DNA from 4 places in the Crystallibacter crystallopoietes genome. Region 4 is predicted to be linked to each of the others. Evidence: riboswitches for the same ligand, from Rfam matches in the RefSeq annotation. Region 4 holds a riboswitch; each other region holds the start of a gene.
The links. A riboswitch is a leader RNA that binds a small molecule or an ion and turns the genes downstream of it on or off. The one in region 4 is predicted to bind S-adenosylmethionine.

Region 1 (4,701 bases), 1.8 Mb from region 4:
GCGGCTATGGCAGGACCTGTTCGAGACTTCCGTCCGCCAGTCCGAGGCGGGAGCGCTCTAAGGTGGTGCGCGGCAACCGTACGTGGGACGAGTCCGATGTCCGCATCCGTCCCAACAAGCGCGGCTCGCGTCCGCGTACCAAGGAACGGCCTGCCCACGAAGACGCCGTCATCGGGCGGATCATCACCGTGGACCGCGGCCGCTACACCGCGGTCGTCGATGAAGACACTGCCCGGGAACGGGTGGTTGTCGCCGCCCGTGCCCGGGAGCTTCGTCGCAGTCCGGTGGTGGCCGGCGACTTCGTAGCGCTCGTCGGTGACATTACCGGTGAGCCGGATACGTTGGCCCGGCTGGTCCGGATTGAGGAACGCCGGACGCTGTTGCGCCGCAGCGCCGACGATACAGATCCCGTGGAGCGGGTAGTCGTCGCCAATGCAGACCAGCTGGTCATCGTCGTGGCCGCCGCAAACCCCGAGCCGCGCACCGGTTTCATCGACCGCGCCTTGGTAGCGGCGTACGACGCCGGTATCAGCCCGCTGCTGTGCGTCACCAAAGCGGACGTCAAGGATCCCGAAGAACTGCTCTCCAACTACCGGCACCTGGACCTGCCCGTGATCGTCAGCCGGACGGCCGGCACGGAGGGCTCCGGGGTGGATGCACGGTCCGCCGACGGGCTGTCTGCCCGTCTCGACCGTGACGCCGTAGCGGCGCTCCGTGGCTATCTGGATGGGATGGTCAGCGTCATGCTCGGCCATTCGGGCGTGGGCAAGTCCACCATGGTCAATGCCCTCACGGGGGCGGAGCGCGCCACGGGGGGAGTCAACGCGGTGACCGGGCGGGGCCGGCATACCTCCTCCTCGGCGCTGGCCCTGAAGCTGGCCGACGCTCCGGCTGGCAGCTGGATCATCGACACGCCCGGCATCCGTTCTTTTGGACTGGCCCACGTGGACCCGGACCGGATCATTTCCGCTTTTCCCGATTTGGAGCCCGGGACGGCGGACTGCGAGCGGGGCTGCAAGCACGACGACCATGCCGTCAACTGCGGCGTGGACGCCTGGGTGGCCTCCGGGCAGGCCGGCGAATCCGGCCCGGCACGGCTGGCCTCGCTGCGCCGTTTGCTGGGAACGGAAGAACGCGCCCAGGCGAAGGAACTCGGGTTCCAGTAGCACCGCCGTCGTCGGTCAGGGACTTCACATCCCGCATCCGGCCGCCAAATAAGGATAAGTTGAAGCCTATGACCCGTGACGTTCAAAGCTATAACGACGATCTGCGCCTGGCCCATGTGATGGCCGATTCCGTGGATTCGCAGACCATGGCCCGCTTCAAGGCGCTGGACCTGAAAATCGAGACCAAGCCGGATCTCACCCCTGTCACGGATGCGGACCGCGCCGCTGAAGAGGCCATCCGCGGCCAACTCTCCCGGGCCCGGCCGCGCGACGCGGTCCTCGGCGAGGAATACGGCAGCAGCGGCCACGGCTCCCGCCGCTGGATCATCGATCCCATCGACGGCACGAAGAACTTCGTCCGCGGGGTGCCGGTCTGGGCCACCTTGATCGCGCTGGTAGACGAAGACCGTCCCGTGGTCGGCCTGGTCAGCGCGCCGGCTCTGGGCAAGCGCTGGTGGGCCGCGACCGGAACCGGTGCCTACATGGGACGTTCGCTGTCCGCGGCCACCCGGCTCCGGGTATCCGATGTCAACCGGCTCGAGGACGCGTCCCTCTCCTATTCCAGCCTCACCGGCTGGCAGGAACGCGGCAACTTCCCGGAGTTCCTCGGCCTCACCGAATCCGTCTGGCGCACCCGTGCCTACGGGGACTTCTGGTCCTACTGCATGGTGGCCGAGGGCGCCGTCGACATTGCCTGCGAACCCGAACTCAACCTCTATGACATGGCGGCCCTCGTGCCGATCGTGACCGAGGCCGGCGGACGGTTCAGTTCGCTCGAGGGCGAGGACGGACCCTTCGGCGGCAACGCGTTGGCCACGAACGGCACGCTGCACGACGAGGTCCTCTACCGGCTCAATCCGCAGTTGCGCGGCCAGCGTCCGGCCGCACACCCGGAGGACGGGTCCCTGCCGGAAACCGCTCCGGAGGCCTCCATGGAGGCGGACGGCCTGCGCTGACGCTGTCTTTTGTGACGAATTACGACGGCGGCCGTCCCCATTCCGGGGATGGCCGCCTTTTCGTTCCCGTAACAAAGATGCGGCCCCTCCGGCCGGACAATAATCTCGATGGCAGGTCACGAGTGCCAGCGCTAAACCCCGGTTAGCTGGCCGGCAACCCTCCTCACGCGGCGGGGTGCCCCGGGTGACGACCTGGCCGTTCCTGACTGGTTCGGCAAGCGCGGATCCGCTCTGCCATTGGCACGGGTCCCTCACCAGATGAGGTCATATGAGCACCACCGTTATCGACTCCGCCCTGTCCCCCGAACTGCTGGCTGCGGAACAACCGTTCCAGGAAGTTACCGGGGCAGAACTCGCCGCTCCCCTGCTGGACGGCGGCGCCATACGCTATGCCAATCTGGACTACGCCGCGTCGGCACCCGCGCTGGCTTCCGTCACCGCCTATCTGGAGCAGCTGCTCCCCTACTACGCGAGCGTCCACCGCGGTGCCGGCTACGCATCCCAGGTCTCCACCTCCGTCTACGAGCATTCACGCAACGTCCTGCGTTCTTTTGTCGGCGGGCGGACCGATGACCTTGTCATCTTCACCCGCAACACCACCGACTCCCTGAACCTGCTGGCCGGCTGCATTCCGGCCGGCGGCGAAGTGCTGTACCTGGACATCGAACACCACGCCAACCTGCTGCCCTGGCAGGCGGTACCGCACCGCAGCGTGGTGGCCCGGCCAAGTATTGCCGCCACCCTCGAAGCCATCGAGGCCGAGTTGGCCGGTGGCCAGGTGGCTCTCGTTGCCATCACCGGCGCGTCGAACGTTACCGGCGAGATATTCCCGATCGCCGAAACCGCGCGGCTTGCCCACCGGTATGGGGCCCGGGTAGTGGTGGATGCGGCCCAGCTCGCCCCGCACCGGCGCCTCGACATTGCCCGGGACAACATTGACTACGTAGTCCTCTCCGGGCACAAGCTCTATGCCCCGTTCGGCGCGGGAGCGATCATCGGGCGGGCCGACTGGCTCGATTCCGGCACACCGCATCTGGCTGGCGGCGGCGCGGTGAAACAGGTCCGGCTGGACGGCGTGGTCTGGACTACGGGGCCGGCCCGGCATGAGGCTGGCTCGCCCAATGTGCTCGGTGCGGCCACCCTGGCCCGGGCCGCCGAGCACATCGCGCAACTGGATGAGGAAGCGTGGCAGCAGCATGAGTCCGTGCTGCGTGGGTATCTCATCGAGCGGCTGGAGGCGGTGGACTCGGTCACCGTGCACCGGATTTTCAGCGGCGAGGCCACCCCGCTGGATGCCATCGGCGTCGTTAATTTCTCGGTGGCTGGATACGACGCGGGCCTCGTCGCCGCGTATCTCTCGGCAGAACACGGCGTCGGCGTGCGGGACGGCAAGTTCTGCGCCCATCCCTTGCTCAACCGCCTCGGGCTGCCGTCCGGTGCGCTGCGTGCCAGCTTCGGGCTGGGGTCCCGCTTGGAAGACGCGGCCCGGCTCGCGGACGGAGTGGCAGCGCTGGTCCGCGACGGCCTGCGCCACGACTATGTCGTCGAGAGCGGACGCTGGGTGCCAGCGGTGGAAACACGGGCCTTCCCCGAGTGGGCACCGGCGACGCCGGGAACCGCCGGGGCGGCGCCGTGCTCCTTGGGCTAGGAACGTATCCCTGCACGCCGGATGGAGCATGATCTAATTGACCCGTCGTTTGCGAAGCCGCCTGTGCAGTGGGCACGGGCGGCTGGCGGCGTCAATGACAGGTCAAGGAGAGGCCCCAGCCAGAGGGCAGAGGGTGCACGAGGAGTGTGGCAGTGGTTCGCGGCGGACCCCGGATGGACGACGAACGGCGCCGGGAGTTCGGCAGCAGCTTCCAGCAGGGTGGCGCGCATTATGACCGGGTCCGTCCCGGCTACCCCGATGACGCCGTCGATTGGCTGGTGCCGCCGTCGGCACGGGACGCCGCGGATGTAGGCGCCGGTACCGGAAAATATACGGCGGCGCTGCTGGCCCGCGGGCTGCGGGTGACCGCCGTGGATCCGTCGGCCGACATGCTGGAGCAACTGGCAATCAACTACCCCGCAGCCCGGATCGTACTGGGGACGGCCGAACATACCGGCATCGACAATGACGCCGTCGATCTGGTGACCGTGGCACAGGCCTGGCACTGGGTGGATCAGGCGGCGGCGAGCGCGGAGGCTGCCCGGATCCTGAGGCCCGGAGGAACGCTGGGCTTGATCTGGAACCAGCTCGATGTCTCCATTCCCTGGGTCCACCGGCTCTCGAGGATCATGCATGCCGGTGACGTTTACAGGCCGGACTTCCGCCCCTTCATCGGTCCTGAATTTATCCGGCATGAGGGCCACGAAACCCATTGGGCCGATCCACTGACGCCCGCCGACTTGCTGGAACTGGTCAAGTCGCGCAGCTACTACCTGCGGGCGAGCGAACAGACGCGCACAAAAGTCCTGGCCAATCTGGACTGGTACCTGCATGAACATCTGGGCCATGACCGGGAAGAGGTCATCCAGCTCCCCTACCTGACCCTGACTTGGCGCGCGATGAAGGCGCACCGCTAAGTTCGAGGTCTTCT
Region 2 (4,701 bases), 960 kb from region 4:
ACCGCTCCGGTGGCGCCACCCAAGCAGCATCCCCGGATACCCTTGGGCGGGCCTGATTGCAGGCAGCCCTACGATATTTCGCTGTTCAACGTCTCTTCCATGAGCTTCGGCTCGCTGTCGAAGAATGCCGTGCTCGCGATGAACAAGGGTGCGGCGCTCGGCGGTTTTGTGCAGGAAACCGGTGAAGGCGGCCTGACGAAGTACCACCTCGAATACGGTGCCGACCTGATCTGGGAGATAGGTTCAGGCTACTTCGGCGCGCGGGACAAAGACGGACACTTCAGCCCAGAAGCCTTCATCCCGAAGGCGGCGCGTCCCGAGGTCAAGGGCATCAGCATCAAACTTTCGCAGGGGGCCAAGCCCGGTCTGGGCGGTGTCCTGCCGGGTTCTAAAGTCACCCCGGAGATCGCCGAAGCCCGCGGCGTGGAGATGGGCGTCGACTGCGTGTCGCCTGCCAGCCACAGCGCCTTCGGCACGCCGCGGGAACTGATCCGCTTCGTCAAGCAGCTGCGCGAGCTTTCCGATGGAAAGCCCATCGGCTTCAAGCTGTGCGTGGGCTCGCGGGTGGACGTGCTCGCCATTTGCAAGGCGATGCTGGAGGAGAAGGTGACGCCGGATTTCATCGTCGTCGATGGTTCCGAAGGCGGCACCGGCGCGGCGCCGCTGGAGTACCAGGACAACGTGGGCACGCCGCTGACGGAGGGCCTGATGCTGGTGCACAACGCCCTGGTCGGCGTGGGGCTGCGGGAGCGCGTCCGCATTGCCGCCGCGGGGAAGGTCGCCTCCGGCTCGGACATCGTCAAGCGCCTGATCGAAGGCGCGGACTTCACCATGAGCGCGCGGACCATGATGATGGCCACCGGCTGCATCCAGGCGCAGAAATGCCATACCAACGAATGCCCGGTGGGCGTGGCCACGCAGAACCCGCGGCTGGTGCGCGCGCTCAACGTCGAGGACAAGGGCCAGCGCGTTTTCAACTACCAGAAGCTCACTGTGGACGAGAGCGTCCAGATCATGGCGTCGATGGGCTGCAAATCCCCGGACGAGGTCTCGCCGCGGATGCTTCGGCGCCGCGTGGACCATCTGACCACGCGCTCCTACGAGAACATCTACAACTGGATGGAGCCCGGCGAACTGCTCAAGGATCCTCCCCGCGGCTGGAGCGAAGACTGGAACCTGGCCAACGCTGACTACTTCCGCGAACCGCCCAAGAAGCCAGCCGAGGACGAACACAAGACGGAGCCCGTACCCGGCAGTCCGGAGTATGACCGGGCCCGGATCCCCGGCGACAAACACCAGCCCGAAGGCCAGGTTGGCCGGCCCGAAGGCGAGCTGGGCCGCTAGGAACTATAGAAGTCCTCGTGTTACAAAACGGTTGAACGTACCGTGCTGCACCATGCAGAATCGGACACAGAATCAAGAGTTCCAACCTTCGGCCCTGGCCGGTTGGACGGCAACCCTCGTAGCTGTAGCGGGGTGCCCCAGGTGAAGATTCGACGCCGGCCCAAACGGGAGGCGTAAGTATGGCGCCCTGCTCCGGCGTGCGCCGACAGGAAGGATTCAACCATGACTGAAACAGCTCTCCGCGACCTGGCCGAAGATCGTGCCACCCGTCTGGATGAGGCCGGCGCCTTCTGGACCGGCAAGATCGCTGAAGACACCGCCAACGCCAAGCTGACGTTCAAGGTGGCAGGCCAGGGAACCGGCCCGGTGGCCACCCGTGTCACCGCGGGCAAACACGAGTTTTCCGTTGACGAACCGGCGGGCCTGGCCGGCGAGGATACCGCTGCCAGCCCGGTGGAGTACGCGCTGGGCGCCCTGGCTTCATGCCAGGTAGTGGTCTACCGGCTGTACGCACACCAGCTAGGCATCCGTTTCGACGAGATCAGCATCGACGCCGAGGGCGATCTGGACGTGCAGGGCCTGTTCGGCGCCGATCGGAGTGTGCGCCCCGGCTTCAGCGCGGTGCGGTTGAGCGTGAACATCAACGGCCCCGAAACGCAGGAACGCTACGAGGAGCTGCGCCGCACGGTAGACGCGCACTGCCCGGTGCTGGATCTCTTCGCCAATCCCACTCCGGTCAGCGCCGAGGTCTTCAAGAAGTAGCTCCGGCTATTCCCCTTCGGCGCGGTCCCTCGTACCCTAGGGCCAGGAGGTAATTCACGATGAAGGCATCGCCAGGCAACAGGATCATTGTCCGCGGCCGGACCGTCGAGTCGTCCGACCGGCACGGGGAAATCGTCGAGGTCAGGGGAGATGACGGCGCTCCTCCGTACTTCGTGCGGTTCGACGACGGCCACGAATCCGTGGTCTTCCCCGGTGGGGATTTCGTAGTCCAGCACAACCCCTAGCCGCGGGCCGCACAGCCCGCACCAGCCGATAGCTGACTGAGGGCGGCAGCATGCTCATGCTGCCGCCCTCAGCACTGTCCAGCGCCGGCCGCGCTGGGCAATAAGACGCAGCCAACGCAACATGGCCGTTTCAGGGCGAAACATCGTAGTAATGTCGTGCAGTTACTCTTGCCGTGATCGGCGCCACCCTCGCGTCGCCGGCAATTTCCCATGCCTGAACGGCATCTGAACGAGAAAGGGGCATCGGCGTGGCTGTGTCACAACACGAATCCGAACCCTCACTAAAGAAAGTACTGGGGCGCTTCGACGTCCTCGCCCTGGGCTTCGGGGCCATGATCGGCTTCGGCTGGGTGGTCCTGACCGGAGGCTGGCTGGAGTCCGCCGGAACCATGGGCTCGGTGACGGCCATGCTTGCGGGCGGCATCATCATGGCCGTGGTCGGGCTGACCTATGCCGAGCTGTGCGCGGCGATGCCCAAGGCCGGCGGCGAGCACAACTACATCATGCGCGCGATGGGCCCGCGCCCGTCCTTCATCGGTTCCTGGGCCATCATCGGCGGCTACGTGACCATCGTGGCCTTCGAAGCGGTGGCGCTCCCGCGGACCGTCCAATATATCTTTCCCAACCTCAGCCAGGTCAAGCTCTGGAACGTCGCCGGTTTCGACGTCCACCTGACGTGGGCGCTGGTAGGTGCCGTTGCCGCCGTCGTTATTACCTGGATCAACATCCGCGGTGTGAAGGAAGCCGGCATTGTGCAGACCTTCGTGGTGCTGTTCCTGCTGGCCATCGGCCTGGTCATGATCGCCGGCGCCTTCACCGGCGGCGAGATCTCCAACATGGAACCGTTCTTCAACGGCGGTATGACCGGTTTCTTCGCGGTGCTCGTGGTGGTGCCGTTCCTCTTCATCGGGTTCGACGTGATTCCGCAGTCCGCGGAGGAAGTGAACATTCCGGCCCGCCAGATCGGCCGGCTCGTGGTGGTCTCGGTCATCCTGGCCACCATTTGGTATGTCATGGTGGTGCTGACCACGTCGTCGGCCATGCCGGCCAGCGAGCTGGCCGGGACGGACATCGCGACGGCGGACGCCGTGGGCGCGATGTTCGGCTCGGACATGATGGCCAAGGTGCTGATCGCCGGCGGTATCGCGGGCATCCTCACCTCGTGGAACTCGCTGCTGCTGGGCGCGTCCCGGCTGATGTTCTCGCTGGCGCGCTCCGGGATGCTGCCGGCCTGGTTCGGCAAGCTGCACCCCAAGTACGGCACCCCTCATAATGCCCTGCTGTTCATCGGCGCGCTGAGCTTCCTGGCGCCGTTCTTCGGTGTGGAGATGCTGGTCTGGTTGGTAGACTCCGGTGCGCCGAGCATCGTGCTGGCCTACACCATGGTGGCGATTTCCTTCCTGATCCTGCGCCGCCGCGAACCGCAGATGGACCGGCCGCTACGGATCGGCGGCAAGGGCAAGGGCGGCATCGCGATCGGCATCGCCGCGGCCGTGCTGGGTGTGGCCTTGTTCAGCCTGTACATGCCGGGGATGCCGGCTCAGCTGGGCATAGAGCCGTGGATCCTCTTCGGCCTGTGGTGGGTCATCGGGCTGGTCTACTTCTTCCGGGTGCCCGCCGGTATCAAGGCCGGACCGCTGGCGGAAGAGCACGTGTTGGAGCGGGTCCGCTCGCGCTGATGAAGCACGCTTACTCGCGCTGAGGCAGCATATGCTGCACTGACAGCAAGACAACGACGGCGGTGGCCGCCTTTCGTCCCCGTGCCGGCAAGGTGCCGGGTCGGGGACGAAAGGCGGCACCGCCGTCCTAATCAGTAGCGGTACGGGTTGTCTTCGGCGGCGCCGTGGCGGGCGTGTTCGAAGCCTTCCTGCCAGGCGTCCCGGACCGCGTGGGTCAGCTCCGCCAACAGTCGGTACGAGGGGTGGTCGGGGCCGACCCAGAGCATTTCTTCCTGTGCCCGGTCAAGAATCCCGTGGATCTGTTCGCTCAGTGCTTTCTCCTCAGGGCGCCCATGATTTTCCCGCCGATGCTGCCGTGTTCCGTGCCGGCGGCTCCGTAAGTACCGCGCGTTCTGCCCCGCGTGGTGCCGGGTGTATGACCGGTGCCCATCCTGCCCTTGCCGCCCAACCGCTCGGCGGCCCGCTTGATCCTGTTACCTATACCCATGGTGTTTCTCCTATGGCTGGCAGTGCCCGCCTGCAAGGACGCCGACAGGTCACGCCACTATTTTAAGTCCGGGTATGGCGAGCGCACTAGCAAGTCAGGCCATGGTGCCGGACGTGGCTACCGCGCCGAGAATGCCGAAGACGAAGATGAACAGCAGCACCCAGCCCAGCAGCATGAGCCCGTT
Region 3 (4,701 bases), 620 kb from region 4:
TCTCCGCTGCGCAGGTTGCTACCCATGTACAGCGGCTCGAGCTTCTTGATGCTGTAGGAGTTCTCCGAGATCCGCAGGCTGTTGCGCACCGTATCGTAGAGGTCGACCAGCACGCCTTCGCGCAGCAGCCCGTCCACGGCGTCCTCGCCCAGGACATGCTGCAGCGACAGCCGGCGCAGGGCCGCCTTTTCATAGTTGGCGTAGTGGTAGATGTGCAGGTCCGGATACCGTTCGCGCCGCTGCGCCACGTAATCCAGGAAACTGGCCAGGGCCCGGCCTTCCTCCGCACGGCTGTGCGCCCAGAACGGCAGGAACGGCGGCTTGTCCCGCGGCGAGACCGGGTTCTCCACCACGCCGAACAGGTACTCAAGGCCCCAGACGCCGGCGGCATCCTGCCAGAGCGGATCCCCCTCGAAGTCGAAGAAAATGTCACCCTCGCTGGGGCGGGGGAGCGCGGCCAGGGCGTTCTGCTCCAAGACCCTGTAGGCGACCTTATGGGGTTCGCCGTCTTTGTCCGTGAACTCGACCGATCCGTCCGGCTCCTGGACACCGGTCTGCATCCGCGCCTGGTCCCGCAGCCTGGCCAACGTCCCGCCGGAACCTTCGCCCGCTGGCAGCGGCATGGCGGCGAAATCGTCGATGGTGCGGATCCCGTCTGCCATCAGTTGCCGCCGGCGGGTGGTGCTCATGTGCGAAACCATCAGCAGGTCCCGGTGCAGTTTGACCTGCTCCGAGCAGTAATCGCAGCGGCCGCAGGCCGTATAGCGTTCGTCATTCCAGGCCACCGCATCCGGCTGCCCGCGGTGCTGGCCGGTGATGGCCAGGAACCGGGCCCGGCGTTCCTTGAAGGCGGGCAGGATGTCCGTCAGGCTGTGGTTGCTGTGCACGCCGTTTCCCAGCACCAGCGTGACCGTGGGGGAGGGCGTGATTCCGGCTTTGGCGAGCTGGTCGCCGTAGGCGGCAAGCTGCAGCAGGGCGGTCACCTTGGCGTGGCGGGCCAGCTTGGTGTCATACACCGCGTAACGCAACGTCCCGCCGTCGTTCTCCTTCACGAGGAAATCCGAGCGGCCGTGGAAGGTGCCGTCAAAAAAGGATGCCTGGAACACAACGTCCGCCCCGGTCTCCAGGGCTGCAATGGATTCGGCATGCTTGGCGGTGAGCTCCGGGCGGGTGTAGCCGGTGGTTTCGGCAATCTCCACAACGCCGACCCCGAACCGGTCCTTGAATTCCTGCAGCACCCGGTGCTCATGGACATCGCCGAGCACGGCCGTCCGCTCCAGCATCTCGTCCGGAGCGAAGACGGCCTTGGGCGTGCGGCCCAGCTTCTCGTCCAGCTTCCGCAGCAGCTGGTACTCGCAGCCGGCGGCGACCACCAGGTCACTGGCAGTGAAGACCAGCTCCGGTTCGGCACCGGCTGATTCGGATTCAAGCAGGAACACAAGGCCTCCCGGGCTGACGGTGCCGCCGGCGCCGGAATCCCTGAGTTGATTTCCGGCGTCCGCGATGTTGATAGACGTAATTAACTTCTACCAGCCCGGTCTGACAACTTATGACGATATTGCGGCGGTTACCTGTCCGCGGGGTCCATTTCCATCCGCACCAGCGAAAAGAAGCGGTTGCCAGCGCCGCTGCGGGTGCTGGGAATGAGCAGTTTTGCGTACTTCTCGCACCACTGGGCGGTGCCGTCGGAGTCCAGGGCGGCCTTTTGTACAGCGTCGATGTCCTCTGAGTAGAACATCTTCTGTACGCCCTGCTGGCAGAACTGCACCAGGCTGAGCTCGGCTTCAATGTGGATCCGGACATCCACCCATTCGTCAAAGATGCTTTCGTCCGGAAGGCTCGCGGCCTGGTCGGTGTGGTTGCGGTCGTGTGCTGTTGAGTATGTATTCATCATTTCGTTCTCTCGATAGTTCTTGCCCGCACGGGTCCCCCTTAGAACCTCGTCGTTCTGCGAATATGCAGGCCGCTTCGTCATCCGAACCACCCACGAACATGGGGTTGGTGCGTGACCGGTCGGAGCCTTTGCAACACCACCGGCTAGCCGACTGTGTTGCCCGTCACATCTCGTGAAGCACTCCTACTATATGGTCACGGACGCAGATAGCCAAACGATTGCCCACAGGTAAACATTCGGATTGGGCAAGATGTCGCTCCAAGTCGCTGGTTCTCGTCCTGTTACACAGCATGAACAACAGTGCGTGACGCAGGTGCCAAACCCGTGGCATACTCTCAACAGCTTCAGGAACTGCGGTCGCTAAGCTCCGACTTGGCCGCATACCAACCCCACGCTCTCTGGGTGGTTCGGATGACGAAGCGGCCTGCATTCGCCGTTGGCAGATGGTGCGGGCAAGAGCACGCGAAAGGACCGGTGCCCGGCACCGTTTTTCATGACCAGTATTTCCCCTGCGCGCCAGGATCTGCGCGTAATGAGCCTCAATGACTACGAGCAAGTAGCAGCCGCCCGGGAGGATTTTGTTGATTTCCTCCTGCGCACCGGCCGCGCTGCCGCCGCCAGGTCTGCTGCCGCCGGCCCGATCAACCCGGGCTCGTGAGGGAGCAAGCCGGCCTGCTGCTTGATACGGATGTGGTGACGGAGGTGCGTAGCGCCGAGCCGCACGCCGCCGTCGTCGATTTCCTGCAGCAGCGCCGACACCTGCGCATCTTCATCTCCGCGTTGACCGTTGGGGAACTGCGAGCCGCGCACGCCCAGCAGGAAACAGCGTCAAACAACGACGACGGCCGCTGGCTTGCGGAGCTGACCAAGCGCTTTGATGGCTTCATCCTGCCGGTGGACCTGAAGGTCGCGACGGTCTGGGGGCCAATGTCCAGCCGCCCGGATGTTCCGGCGGTGGAGTCGCTGATCGCGGCCACGGCCGTCCGGTACTGCCTGACGGTGGTGTCCCGCAACGTTGCCGGCTACAGCAAGCTTGCCGTGCCGGCCATCGATCCGTGGCAAGTGGGCCGGTACGCCGTGGCGCAGACCCCGGCTCCGGACCATAAGCCCGGGTAGTTCGCTAGCCAGGGTAACTGTGGAAGCGGGCGCAACTGGATAGGCTTTCCTTATGTTCCGGTACACCTTGCGCCAGATCCAGTACTACGTGGCCGTCGCGGAGTCCGGCTCCATCAGCGGCGCCGCACAGGCCTGCCATGTGTCGCAGGCGGGAATGTCGCTGGCCATCAACGAGCTGGAAAAGGCCGTCGGGACCCAGCTGATCGTCCGGCGGAAGGCGAAAGGCATTACCCTGACCACCGCCGGGCGGGGCTTCCTGAAGGACGCGCAGGTGCTCCTGCGCGAAGCCGAGGAGATCCAGGCCCGGATCGAGGAGCGGCACGGCGAGCTGGCCGGGCCGCTGGCGATCGGCTGCTACACCACGCTCTCGGCTTTCTGGGTCCCGTTGATGACGGCGGGTTTCGCGGCACCGAATCCCAAACTGGAGCTCACCATCACCGAAGGAGCGGCCGACGAGCTGCAGCTGCAGATGCTGGAGGGCAGGCTCGACGCCGTGCTGACCCACACGCGGCATGTCACCGGCGGCGCGGAAATGCGGGTGATCAAGGAAGGCCGGCCCTATATCCTGCTGGGGGCGGAGCACCGGTTGGCCGGCCGCGCGAAGATCGCCCTGCCGGAGCTCGCCTCGGACGACATGGTGCTGCTGGACATTCCCTCGGTGCGCGATAACCAGCTGCCGAACCTGCGCGACGCCGGGCTCGACCCGAAAATTGCCTGGCGGTCGACCAGTTTTGAAGCTGTGCGCGGGATGGTGGCCCGTGGACTGGGCTATACGGTCCTGGTCCAGCGGCCTCCGCTGGATGTCAGCTACGAAGGCTTGCCGCTGGTCTGCGTTCCCATCGACGGGCATATTGGCCACAGCGACATCTGTTTCGCCTACCCGGGGCGCCAGCGGTTAAGCCGGCGCTTGACCGCGCTGATGGATTATTGCGCCCAGAGCGTCGGCGCTGGCGACGGGGCAGCGGGGCGGTAGAGCAGGGAGGAGGCCGGGCTGACCGGGCGGCTGAACCGGAAGCGGCTGAGCCGAAACGCCGCTAACCGAAACGCCGCTTAACCAAGCGGTGCCGGCTCCCGCAGGAACCGGCACCGCCGTCGTCGTACTTTTATTTCATTTCACTGCTCAGGTCCATGTTCTTGCCTTCCTTGGTGGCCAGCACACAGACGGCCGCCACAACGAAGGACAGGAGCCAGACCAGGCCGACCAGCCACAGCTCCCCGCCGGCGACGATGACCAGACCGGAGACGATCATCGGCGTGAAGCCCGCGCCGAGGGTCGAGGAAGACTGGTAGGTCAGCGAGGCGCCCGTGTAGCGCATCCGGGTGGGGAAGAGCTCGGCCACGAAGGCACCGAACGGGCCGAAGATGACGCCCTGGATGATGCCGTTGGCCAGGAACAGGCCGATGGCGAAGCCCCACAGCGTGTCGGTCTGCAGCAGCCACAGGATGGGGTAGGCCAGGACGGCGCCGGCGATCATGCCGGCCAGCATGACCGGCTTGCGGCCGTACTTATCGCTCAGGCGGGCCGCGAACCAGATGGCCACGATGGTCAGGGTGGCGCCGACGGCCTTGATGTTGAGGACCGAGGTGGTGTCCACGCCCGCTTCGATGATGTAGGAGACGGCCCACACCGTCATCAGGCCCTGCACGGTGTAGGAGCTCATGCCGGCCAGTACGCCCAGCACCAGGTTCTT
Region 4 (4,701 bases):
GTTGCTGCGGCTTCATCGATCCAGGTCTCTCGGCCGCTCGGGATGGTCAAGGCCAACTAAACTGCACGCAGGACCCATTCGGCAAGGCGGCTGTAACAATCCCGCGTAACAAAAGCTGCGCCCCGGGCCCTAACCGCCGTCCACCCTTGGCCCTAACCGCCGTCTACTGTGCAGATAATGCCCTTTCCCCGTGGGCAAAAGGGCATTATCTGCACAGTCAATGAGAGACAGCAGCCAGCGGGAGGCAGCCGCGCAGATTGCCGGGGAGACTACTTCCAGAGGCGCTTGGTGGCGAGCTCCGCGCCCTGGCCCAGCGCCTCGAGCTTGGCGATCGCGATCTGCGGGTGCACGCGTCCGCCCAGGCCGCAGTCGGTGGAGGCGATGACGTTTTCGCGGCCCACCAGGCGGGCGAAGCGCTCAATCCGGTCCGCCACCAGTTCGGGATGCTCGACGACGTTGGTCGCATGGGAGACCACGCCGGGAATGATGGACTTGCCCTCGGGCAGCTTGGTGTCTTCCCAGATGCGCCACTCGTGCTCGTGCCGGACATTGGCGGCCTCGAAGGAATACGCGCCGGCGTTGATCTGCAGCACGGAATCGATGATGTCCGCGAACGGGATGTCGGTCGTGTGCGGGCCGTGCCAGGAGCCCCAGCAGACGTGCAGCCGGATCTGCTCCTGCGGCAGGTCGCGCAGCGCCCATTTGGTGGCCTCGACGCGCAGTTGGATGAACTTCAGGTAGTCCTCCAGACTGGGCTCCGGGTTGATCTGGTCCCAGCTCTCCGCCAGGGACGGGTCATCGAGCTGGACCGTCAGGCCGGCGTCGATAATCGCTTTGTATTCCTCACGCATGGCATCGGCGCAGGCGTACAGCAGCTCTTCGTCCGTCTTGTAGTACTCATTGGCCACGCGGGCGCAGGAGCCCGGGGACAGCGCGGCCACGAAACCCTCGGACAGCCCGGCGGCGTCGAGGCCCTTCTTCAGGTTGGTTGCATCCGACTGCACCAGGTCATGCCCGGTGTAGGTCAGCGGCCCGGCGATCTTCGGCTGCGTGACGGACTTGCGGTGCGCCAGAATGCCCGACGACGGATCGTTGTAGGCGTCATTGAACTTCTGCCGGTCGCGCCGGTCCGGGAAGGATGTGAGCACAATGTTGCCGGGGGAGGAGCGGCGCACTTCGGCATCGGCCCAGCGGTCCACATTGGTCGGCTCCAGTCCGCCCAGGCGCGCGAAGGAGTAGTTCCACCAGGCGCCGTAATCAACGGAGCTCGCCATGGCGTGCCCGTACTCGCCGTCGTTCGGTATATCGATGCCCAGGTTCCGCTGGCGGGCGACGACGTCGATCACCGAAGTTTCGAGCAGGTCCAGGAATTCCGGGGTAATTCCGTTGGCATCCTTGGACTCGTTGGCGGCCAGCAGCTCCGGCGTCCGCGGCAACGAACCGGCGTGGGTGACGCGGATGTGGTCGGTGTTTGAGGACATGGTGGAGTTCCTTTCCATCGGTCCTGGCAGTAGCACCGTTGCCCGTGGTCAGCCTGACGGCTTGTGCAAGGGGGCGGGTTGCTGCGGCTTCATCGATCCAGGTCTCTCGGCCGCTCGGGATGGGTCCTCCCACTAAATGGCATTTGGAGTTGCCGGCGCAAGTCCGCCTACCGCGGCCTGGCATTCCCGAGTGAATGTGACGCAGGTAGGCTGGCGGCATGGCGCATCAGAATGATCCCGAAGTCATCAAGCGGCTCCTGAGCACCCCGGCGCGCTGGGCCGTGGTAGGCCTCTCCAACAACCCGCGTCGCGTGGCGCTGAGTGTGTCCCGCTACATGATGGACCGGTTGGGCATGGAGATCATTCCGGTCAGCCTCAAGGGCGACGACGTCCACGGGCAGAAGGGGTACAAGAAGCTGGCGGAGATTCCCGGCGAGATCGACGTGGTGAACTGCTTTGTGAACTCGCACAAGGTCGGGCCTGTGGTGGACCAGGCGATTGAGGTCGGGGCGAAGGCCGTGTGGCTGCAGCTCGGCGTGATCGACGAAGCCGCGGCGGAACGGGCCAAGGCCGCCGGGCTCGACGTCGTGATGGATACCTGCCCGAAAATCGAGGCGCCGTACCTCGGTTTGTAGCCCCGCATTCACATAACTTCATCTTTGTTTCGGGGAGCCCGGCTCCTCGGCATACTGAACTCCAAGATCAAGAGTCCCAACGACAAGCTCTGGCTGGTTGGGCGGCAACCCTCTCCCGTAGTGGGGTGCCCCAGATGAGGATCTGGCCGCGCACAAACCGTGTCCGGCAAGTACGGCCCCCTCCCGGCTGCGTCCCCTTACCTCGAATCTACGTGGTTGTTGCGCGCCGCAGGCAGGCGGGAGCCTCTGCCCCAGGAGCACATCATGTCCGATAACGTATTCGCAACGGCCGCCGCCAAGTACCGGCCGATCTTCGCCCGCATCGCCGCCGGTGCACTGGACCGTGAACAGGCCAGGGAACTGCCGTTCGAGCAAATCGGCTGGCTGAAGGAAGCCGGCTTCGGCGCCGCCCGCATCCCCGCGGAATTCGGCGGGGACGGCCTGAACTGGGAAGAATTCACCCAGCTGCTCATCGAGCTTGCCGCGGCCGACAGCAACATCCCGCAGGCCCTGCGCGCGCACATCGCCCTGACGGAAGAACACCTCTACCACCACCACCGCGAAGACCGCAGCGTCTGGCTGCAGCGCTTCGCCAACGGCCAGCTGGCCGGCAACGCGTGGACCGAGCCGGGCGTCGGCGGCACCGGCACTGTGCTGGACGAGGCCGGCGGCAAGCTCGTGCTGAACGGGCGCAAGTTCTACACCACCGGCACCATCTTCGCCGACTGGATCGACGTGACGGCCAAACGCCCTGACGGCACCGACGTCTCCGTCATCATTTCCACCAAGACCGCCGGCGTGGAGACCTTCGACGACTGGGACGGCTTCGGCCAGCGGCTCACGGGCAGCGGGACCACGGTGTTCACCGACGCCGAAGTGGGCCCCGCCAACGTCTCCGCCTTCGCCGACCGCTTCCCCTACCAGACCGCCCTCTACCAGCACATCCTGCTGGTCAGCCTGGCCGGCATCGCCAAGGCCGTGGTCACCGACGTCGCGGCGAACGTGCGCGAGCGGAAGCGCGTCTTCGGCCATGGCAACGCCCCGCTGGTGCGCAACGACGCCCAGATTCTGCAGGTTGTCGGCGAAATCAGCGCCAAGGCCTACGCCGCGGAAGCCACCACCCTGCGCGTAGCTCAGACCCTCGACCGGGTCTTCGCTTCAAGATTGCAGAACGACGACGCCGAAAAGGCGGCCAACATCGCCATCGAACTTGAATCCGGCCAGGCGCAGATTGTGCTGAGCGCTCTGGTGCCCGACGCGGCGGGAGCCCTGTTCAATGTGCTGGGTGCCTCGTCGACCAGCACGGGGAAAGCGCTGGACCGGCACTGGCGCAACGCCCGGACCGTGGCCACGCACAACCCGTTCATCTACAAGTCGCGGATCGTCGGCGACTGGGAGGTCAACGCCACGGAACCGCCCTATGTCTGGACCATCGGTGTTGCCGGCGCCGATGCGGAACGCCGAACCGCGGCAGTCTAGCCTTTCCACTGTGAGGCGGGTTACGGCATGTGACGGACCGCTTTTTCGTGGACCGGTGACTGGCCCCACACTGAACGTGTAACCATCCCGAGCGGCTGAGAGACCTGGCTCTATGACGCCGCAGCAACCCTGGTCACGACGAATCTCCCTGGATTCGCGCTGATAACAAGGAACTTGTCGAGGGCTGCGCCGAACAAGCGCAGTAAGACCTGTTCCGTAGGGTGCTACTGCCAGGACCGATGGAGTAAGCGCCTCAACCGGTCCTTCCCACTGCCTTCCGCCGTGGTCCGATCGGATGTGCGCTGCATCTTCTCGGCTGACGCCACAGGAGAGACAGTAATGAGCACCACCACAAACCCTTCCCCGCCGAAGAAAATGACCACGAAGGTCGCCGTAGCCAGCTTCATCGGCACGACGATCGAAGGCTATGACTTTGTCCTGTACGGGCTCGCGGCGGCCACCGTTTTCGGGCCATTGTTCTTCGCCCCGGCCGAACCGCTGGTCGGCACCATCGCCGCCTTCGCCACCTATGCCGTCGGCTTCGTCGCCCGTCCGGTCGGCGGCATTCTCGGCGGCCACTTCGGTGACCGGATCGGTCGCAAGACCGTGCTTGTTGCCTCGCTGCTGCTGACCGGTCTGGCCACTACCGCCATCGGCCTGCTGCCGATCTACGCACAGATCGGCTGGGTCGCCCCCGTACTGTTGCTGCTGCTGCGTGTTCTCCAGGGCATCGGCTACGGGGCCGAATGGGCCGGTGCGGCCCTGATGACGGTGGAGCACGCCAAGCCGAAGCGCCGCGGACTGACCAGCAGCGCCACACAGCTCGGGCCCACTTCCGGCATGCTGCTGGCCACGGGCGTGCTGCTGGTGTTGGAGAACTCCATGACCAACGAACAGTTCCTGGCCTGGGGCTGGCGGATCCCATTCGTGGCCAGCTTGCTGCTGGTCGCCGTCGGACTGGTGATCCGGTTGTCTGTCGAAGACAGCGCAGAGTTCAAGCGTGTGCAGCAGGTAGAGAAGGTCGCTGACCGCCCGGTGCTGGAAAGCATCAAGACCCACCCGCGGCAGGTTGCGCTCACTACCGGCCTCCGCATTGCGCAGAACGC

Region 1: it holds a riboswitch for S-adenosylmethionine, as region 4 does, so the genes downstream of both, AC20117_RS21825 (aminotransferase class V-fold PLP-dependent enzyme) here and AC20117_RS08400 (acyl-CoA dehydrogenase family protein) in region 4, are expected to answer to the same signal.
Region 2: it holds a riboswitch for S-adenosylmethionine, as region 4 does, so the genes downstream of both, AC20117_RS03920 (OsmC family protein) here and AC20117_RS08400 (acyl-CoA dehydrogenase family protein) in region 4, are expected to answer to the same signal.
Region 3: it holds a riboswitch for S-adenosylmethionine, as region 4 does, so the genes downstream of both, AC20117_RS11125 (hypothetical protein) here and AC20117_RS08400 (acyl-CoA dehydrogenase family protein) in region 4, are expected to answer to the same signal.

Annotation. Positions count from the first base shown of each region.
Region 1 is NZ_CP018863.1:4,743,410-4,748,110, forward strand. It holds gene aroA (3-phosphoshikimate 1-carboxyvinyltransferase) at 1-61, shown strand, start outside; gene rsgA (ribosome small subunit-dependent GTPase A) at 63-1,166, shown strand; gene hisN (histidinol-phosphatase) at 1,235-2,122, shown strand; SAM riboswitch class IV at 2,237-2,349, shown strand; gene AC20117_RS21825 (aminotransferase class V-fold PLP-dependent enzyme) at 2,391-3,770, shown strand; gene AC20117_RS21830 (class I SAM-dependent methyltransferase) at 3,923-4,687, shown strand.
Region 2 is NZ_CP018863.1:802,772-807,472, reverse strand. It holds gene AC20117_RS03925 (FMN-binding glutamate synthase family protein) at 1-1,344, shown strand, start outside; SAM riboswitch class IV at 1,415-1,530, shown strand; gene AC20117_RS03920 (OsmC family protein) at 1,567-2,106, shown strand; gene AC20117_RS03915 (DUF1918 domain-containing protein) at 2,166-2,351, shown strand; gene AC20117_RS03910 (APC family permease) at 2,684-4,030, shown strand; gene AC20117_RS24095 (hypothetical protein) at 4,162-4,296, opposite strand; gene AC20117_RS03905 (hypothetical protein) at 4,338-4,517, opposite strand; gene AC20117_RS03900 (DUF4190 domain-containing protein) at 4,612-4,701, opposite strand, start outside.
Region 3 is NZ_CP018863.1:2,381,361-2,386,061, forward strand. It holds gene AC20117_RS11120 (TM0106 family RecB-like putative nuclease) at 1-1,439, opposite strand, end outside; gene AC20117_RS11125 (hypothetical protein) at 1,568-1,894, opposite strand; SAM riboswitch class IV at 1,905-2,072, opposite strand; SAM riboswitch class IV at 2,237-2,359, shown strand; gene AC20117_RS23290 (hypothetical protein) at 2,388-2,552, shown strand; gene AC20117_RS11130 (PIN domain-containing protein) at 2,549-3,010, shown strand; gene AC20117_RS11135 (LysR substrate-binding domain-containing protein) at 3,063-3,983, shown strand; gene AC20117_RS11140 (MFS transporter) at 4,114-4,701, opposite strand, start outside.
Region 4 is NZ_CP018863.1:1,761,050-1,765,750, forward strand. It holds gene AC20117_RS08390 (cobalamin-independent methionine synthase II family protein) at 270-1,481, opposite strand; SAM riboswitch class I at 1,493-1,607, opposite strand; gene AC20117_RS08395 (CoA-binding protein) at 1,700-2,116, shown strand; SAM riboswitch class IV at 2,182-2,295, shown strand; gene AC20117_RS08400 (acyl-CoA dehydrogenase family protein) at 2,381-3,595, shown strand; SAM riboswitch class I at 3,675-3,841, shown strand; gene AC20117_RS08405 (MFS transporter) at 3,935-4,701, shown strand, end outside.